2 linked regions of the Gottschalkia purinilytica genome follow. The protein of the gene in region 1 interacts with the protein of each later gene in a pairwise test. Links are inferred from orthologs where the notes say so. Each region holds a gene or a part of one and is shown in the gene's direction. Other genes may lie near its edges. The genes, in order: CLPU_RS06360 and ftsZ.

What was found.
Region 2: the proteins of CLPU_RS06360 (region 1) and ftsZ interact in binary tests that used the Bacillus subtilis proteins (3 or more experiments, as listed by UniProt). The link is inferred for Gottschalkia purinilytica from one-to-one orthologs.

The regions. Positions count from the first base shown.
Region 1 is NZ_LGSS01000005.1:30,987-34,137, forward strand. The notes cover bases 270-3,076. They hold CLPU_RS06360 (cell division protein SepF), read left to right. Parts: upstream 270-1,354; coding sequence 1,355-1,798; downstream 1,799-3,076. Other genes in these bases: CLPU_RS06350 (biotin/lipoyl attachment domain-containing protein), read left to right, coding at 270-618; CLPU_RS06355 (YggS family pyridoxal phosphate-dependent enzyme), read left to right, coding at 650-1,333; CLPU_RS06365 (YggT family protein), read left to right, coding at 1,815-2,066; CLPU_RS06370 (YlmH family RNA-binding protein), read left to right, coding at 2,091-2,879; CLPU_RS06375 (DivIVA domain-containing protein), read left to right, coding at 2,895-3,076. In the rest of the region: more of CLPU_RS06350, read left to right, coding at 1-269; more of CLPU_RS06375, read left to right, coding at 3,077-3,151. UniProt on the Bacillus subtilis protein: Cell division protein that is part of the divisome complex and is recruited early to the Z-ring. Probably stimulates Z-ring formation, perhaps through the cross-linking of FtsZ protofilaments. Its function overlaps with FtsA.
Region 2 is NZ_LGSS01000001.1:67,193-70,460, reverse strand. The notes cover bases 330-3,253. They hold ftsZ (cell division protein FtsZ), read left to right. Parts: upstream 330-1,206; coding sequence 1,207-2,301; downstream 2,302-3,253. Other genes in these bases: spoIIGA (sigma-E processing peptidase SpoIIGA), read left to right, coding at 2,452-3,253; CLPU_RS00385 (small basic family protein), read left to right, coding at 457-798; CLPU_RS00390 (DUF881 domain-containing protein), read left to right, coding at 330-455. In the rest of the region: more of CLPU_RS00390, read left to right, coding at 1-329; more of spoIIGA, read left to right, coding at 3,254-3,268. UniProt on the Bacillus subtilis protein: Essential cell division protein that forms a contractile ring structure (Z ring) at the future cell division site. The regulation of the ring assembly controls the timing and the location of cell division.

The DNA.
Region 1 (3,151 bases):
TTTTCTGCACAAAGAATATCTAATTATAAATTAGAAGACTTTGATATAGTAAATAAAGAGAATAAACAACAAAATGAAAATGGACAAGTTAAAGTGGGAACACCACTTTTTAAAATAATAGATACATATAATTGGTATATAATGAGTAAAACTAGTATCGAGCATGAAAAAGAATTGAAAGAAGGTAATGTTGTATTAGTAAAACTAAATAAAGATAATATTGAACTAAAAGGTAAGATAGAGAAAGTTAAAAAACAAGGAAATGAAATGATAGTAATTATTAAGTTTAAAGATTACTTACACAAACTATATAATGATAGATATATGAATCTTAAATTAATAAAAAATAAATACGAAGGACTTAAGGTTCCTAAGGAAGCTATAGTAGAAGAAGATGGTATAAAAGGAGTATATATTAAAGATATAAGTGGTATAGTTAGATTTAGAGCAGTGAATATTTTATACCAAAATGATAAATATGCAATGATCAAAGAAGAAGATAGGAAAAATATAGAAGTTACTATAAATGGTAAAAAAGAATTAAGAAGATCACTTCAATCATTTGATGAAGTATTCATAAATGGTAGTAAAGTTAAAGAAGGACAAATCATTAATTAGAGTTTAGTTTAGGGAGGGATTAGCTATTAGTATCAAAGAAAATCTATCAACAATAAGACATAGAATAAATGAAATAGCAGAAAAACAAAATAGAAAGTCAGATGATATAACACTAATTGCTGTCACTAAAACTATTGACATAGATAGAATAAATGAAGCAATTAGTTTAGGTGTTACAAATATAGGAGAAAATAAAGTTCAAGAAATACAAGAAAAATATGAGAATATTCAAGGACAGCCTAAGCTTCATATGATAGGACACTTACAAAGTAATAAAGTTAAATATATAATAGATAAAGTTGGATTGATACACTCTTTAGACAGAATGAGTTTAGCAAAAGAAATACAAAAAAGAGCTAGTGAGAATGATGTTATAGCAGAGGTATTAATACAAGTTAATGTAGCTGAAGAAGAAAGTAAATTTGGACTCAAAGTAAAAGATGTAGCTCCATTTATAGAAAGTATACTAGAGTTTGAAAATATAAAAATAAAAGGTTTGATGACTATTGCTCCTTACTCAGAGAATCCAGAAGATATTAGATTTGTGTTTAAAGAATTAAAATCATTGTTTGAAGAAATCAAAGAAAGAAACTATAAAAACGTAGACATGAAATATCTTTCTATGGGAATGACAAATGACTATGAAATCGCGTTAGAAGAAGGAGCTAATATGATACGTGTAGGTACAGGTATATTTGGAAAAAGAGTTTATTAAACCAAGAAAGGGGAGCTTTTTGTGAGTAAAATAATTGATAAAATGAAGTACATCATAGGATTGGATGACTTTGAAGAAGAGGAAGAACAAGAAGCAGAAGATTTTGAAGAATTAGAAATTCCTCTTAAGAAAGAAGTTAATAAAGGAAGTAAAGTAGTAAGTATACACACTCATACAAATAGCAATATAAAACTAGTAGTATATGAACCAGAAAAGTTTGAAGAAGTAACAAAAATGGTAGAAGATTTAAAGATAAGAAAGCTCATAGTTTTAAACTTAGAAGAAATAGAAGCAGAAATTAAAAAGCAGATATTTAACTTTATTAATGGAGCTGTTTATGCTTTGGAAGGTAATATAAAAAAAGTATCAAAGGATATATTTGTAGTAGCTCCTAGTAATGTTGAAATTGATGCTAAGTTGAAAGAAGAGTTAAAGAATAAAGGCTTATTTCCATGGCAGAAGTAGATGAGAGGTGAAGTTTTTGAATATATTAAGGCACTCTCTTGACCTATTTATTAATGTGCTGAGTTGGTTGATAATTATAAGAGGAATTTTATCTTTTATAATAGATGATTATTATAATCCTATTTTTAAGATAATATATCAACTTACAGAACCTATAATTGCTCCTTTCAGGAATTTAGTATCAAGGTTGAGAATAGATACTGGAATGATAGATATTTCACCATTATTGGCCATAATTTTTCTTAGCTTAATTAGGTCAATTATTTAAGAAAGTATTAATTCGGTGATATAGATGATAATAGATAAAGTAAAATATATAGAACATATACAAGATAAAACTCAACACTTACCAATGAGAAAAATAGTTGATAAAGTAGAACGAGTTTTAAAATATCATGAAGTTGAGTGTACTGATTTCTTAGATCCTTATCAAGTAAGACTATCTCATTCTATTCTAAATAGATTTGATGTAAACTTTTATGAAGAAGGCGGAATAAATAGTGCAGAAAGAAAATCTTTAGTCATATTTCCAGAATATATGACTAAAGATACTATAGAAATACCTATAAAAGCTTTGAAAATTTCAGGAAACTTTAAGTTTACAGACTTAACACATAGAGACTATTTAGGAGCAATACTTGGACTAGGTATAAAAAGAGAAAAAGTTGGAGATATATTAATACATGAGGACTTTAGTCAAGTTATAGTTCACGAAGACTTAGTAGATTATATATTATATAATTTAAAGTATATAGGAAAAGAACCAGTAAAAATTGATGAAATTAAGTTAGATAGTGTTATTGAAATTAATCAAGAATATAAAGAGATAAATATTACGATAGCATCACCTAGACTAGATGCTTTTATAAGTGAAGTATGTAATCTGTCAAGATCCAAAAGTCTTCTGGCTATTACTCAAGGTAAAGTAAAAGTAAATTGGCAACCTATTACTAATTCTTCCTATAAGGTAGGCGAAGGAGATACAATATCTATAAGAGGATTTGGTAGAATAAAAATAGCCAAAGATTTAGGTATAACAAAAAAAGGCAGAGATAAGATGACTATTAGAATTTTAAAATGATAAGGAGATGATAAAATGCTTACGCCACTTGACATTCAAAACAAAGAATTTAGTAAAGGATTAAGGGGCTATAGAGAAGCTGAGGTCGATAGTTTTTTAGATGAAATAATATTAGACTATGAAAAAATATATAAAGAAAATGTAGAATTAAAAGATAAAATTTCTATGCTTAATGATCAAGTGAAGCATTATAGTTCTTTAGAACAAACTTTACAAAAAACACTTGTTGTAGCCCAAAGTGCAGCTGAAGAAGTAACAGCTAATGCAAAACA
Region 2 (3,268 bases), on another replicon or contig:
TAAAGATCATTGGAGGACTAGAAGATCTTACAGGACCAGGAATAAAAGTAGTAATATCAGATAATGATAACAAAGAAATATTAGGAAAAGATGTAAATCAAGATATAATACACGATGGAGATATTCAGGTTATACTAAATGACCTGAAAAAAGCAGGAGCAGAAGCTATTAGTATTAATGGTCAAAGAGTACTATCAAGATCTGAGATCAAATGTGGAGGTCCTATTATTAGAATAAATAAACGAAGTTCTGCAAATCCATTTGTTATTACTGCAATTGGAGATCCTAAGGCTTTATATGCAGCAATAAGTGCTCCTCAAAGCTATGGTTGGACATTAAAAGAAGTCTACAAGATAAAAGTAGATACAGAAATTAAGGATGAAGTATTTATCCCTAAGTATTATTGGAGGGATTCAGAATTTAAATATGTGAAACCCATAAAAGAAGGTGAATAATATGATTTTAGCTATTATTGGAATTTTAGTAGGTGCTATTATTGGTATATATCTACCGATAACATATTCTGCTAGTTATTCCCTATATATGTCAGTAGCGATACTAGCTTGTATGGACTCTGTTTTTGGTGGAATAAGAGCTATGATGGAAGGAAAGTTCAATACAGGAATATTTGTATCAGGATTTTTTGGAAATGCTATATTAGCTGCATTTTTAGCATATGTAGGTGATAGATTAGGAGTACCTCTTTATTATGCAGCCATATTTGCTTTTGGAGGAAGATTATTTCAAAACTTTGCGATTATTAGAAGATATGTATTCAACAAAAAAAACTCTAATTAATATAAAAATAATGTATTTAATTTAGATAAAAAAAGGGAATTCATTAATTATATTGAATTAATATATAAATAAACAAAAATATGAATACCTATGCCGATTTTTAGAATAGAAATTTATAGGCCAAATATTAGAAAGTATTTGATAATAACAAATTTAAATAAATGTGTAAAATTTAGAGGGGGAATGACCACTTAAGGCATGATATAAATGTAGAAAATAACAATTAATAAAGATTGTATAATAAATAAATTTTAATAATAATCTTAAGGTAAGCTAATTTAAAGACAGTATAATAAATGGCATCATTGATTAAAACTCTAGACATTATTTATATATTTATAATAAATGATGTCAACTATGAATTAACTTTTACTAAAGATTTAATTTTATACATAGGGAGGTCATAACGTGTTTGATTTTGATGTTGATATGGAACAGTTTGCTCATATAAAAGTTATTGGTGTTGGAGGTGGAGGAAATAATGCTGTAAATCGAATGATAGAAAATGAAGTAAAAGGAATAGAGTTTATTTCGATAAATACAGATAAACAAGCACTTCACTCTTCAAAGGCTGAAACAAAGCTACAAATAGGAGAAAAACTTACTAGAGGATTAGGAGCAGGAGCAAATCCTGATGTTGGAATGAAAGCTGCAGAAGAAAGCAGAAATGATATAATGGAAGCATTACAAGGGGCGGATATGGTATTTATAACAGCAGGAATGGGAGGAGGAACAGGAACAGGAGCTGCTCCTATAGTTGCTGAAGTTGCTAAAGAACTAGGAATACTTACTGTTGGAGTTGTAACTAAACCTTTCATATTTGAAGGTAGAAGAAGAATGATACATGCTGAAAGAGGAGTAGAAGAGTTAAAAAGTAGAGTGGATACTCTAGTAACTATTCCTAATGATAGGCTTTTACAAGTGGCAGAAAAGAAAACATCTATAGTAGATGCTTTTAAAATGGCTGATGATGTATTAAGACAAGGTATTCAAGGTATATCTGATCTTATAGCTGTTCCAGCACTTATAAATTTAGATTTTGCTGATGTAAAGACAATAATGTATGATCAGGGTCTAGCTCATATGGGTATAGGAAAAGCAAGTGGAGAAAACAGAGCGACTGAAGCTGCTAAACAAGCCATACACAGTCCTTTATTAGAAACATCTATAGAAGGAGCAAAGGGTGTCTTACTAAATATAACTGGCGGACCAAATCTAGGGTTATTTGAAGTTAATGAAGCCGCAGATCTTATAAGACAATCTGTAGATCCAGATGCTAATATAATATTTGGAGCAGGAGTAGATGAAAATCTTAAAGATGAATTAAAAATAACTGTTATAGCTACAGGATTTGACGGTAAACAAGAAAAAGTTGTTATAACTGAACAAAAAAATATAGAGAAAAAAGAAGAAACATCAAAACCAATTCCTACTAATGAAAGCAAAACTTTAGATAGTGATGACTTGGACATACCAACTTTCTTAAGGAGAAGAGATAGATAAACCTTTCTAGATAATTCTAGAAAGGTTTTTTTTTCGACTTCAGTAAATGACACAATTTTAAAAAAATATATTATATAATAGTCATAATTTCAATACTTAAAGAATAGAAGTAATAAGTAAGACTAGCTTTACAAAGGGGGTACTAAACTATTGTATATATATGCTGAATACCTCTTATTAGAAAATTTAGCTATAAATTATATCATTCTTTTTATAACTAAAAAGTTTTTAAAGGTGCATACGACACAGATAAGATTACTAATGGCATCTTTAATTGGAGCATTATATACATTTGTAGTATTTTATCCATCGCTTATATTTATGGCTAGATTTTCTTTTAAATTAGCTACTTCTATAATAATAATAATGATAGCTTTTAATCCAAAAAAATCTAGATCATTTATAAAAGTAATATCAGCTTTTTATCTAGTAGCTTTTGCTTTTGCAGGAACATCTTTAGCTTTATTTTATATAGCAGATATAGAGACATATGTAGGAGGAGGAATTTTTTATATAGCAAATTTTCAACTTAAATTTTTAATAATTTCTGTAGTCCTTATATGGATTTTATTTCAAATAGTTTGGGAATATGTAGAAAATAAAAATAATAAAAGAAGAGCATTTTTCCCTGTAATAATAAATTTAAATGGGAAAGAGATAGAAGTAACCGCACTTTTAGATACCGGAAATTCTTTAAAAGATCCTATATCTAAAATACCTGTTATTGTTGTTGAATTTTTAGCTATAAAAGATATACTACCAGACTCTATACAGAATATATTTTTAAAATATAAAGAAAATAGCTTAGATGCTGTGGTAGACACTATGAGCTGTGCTTCAAATCAAATGAAATTTAGAATAATACCATATAAATCACTAGGTAAAGAAAATGGATTACTTTTGGGATTTAAACCAGATAAAGTGATAGTAAAGTCAGAAAGAAGTACACTTATAGGTGAGGTTGTTA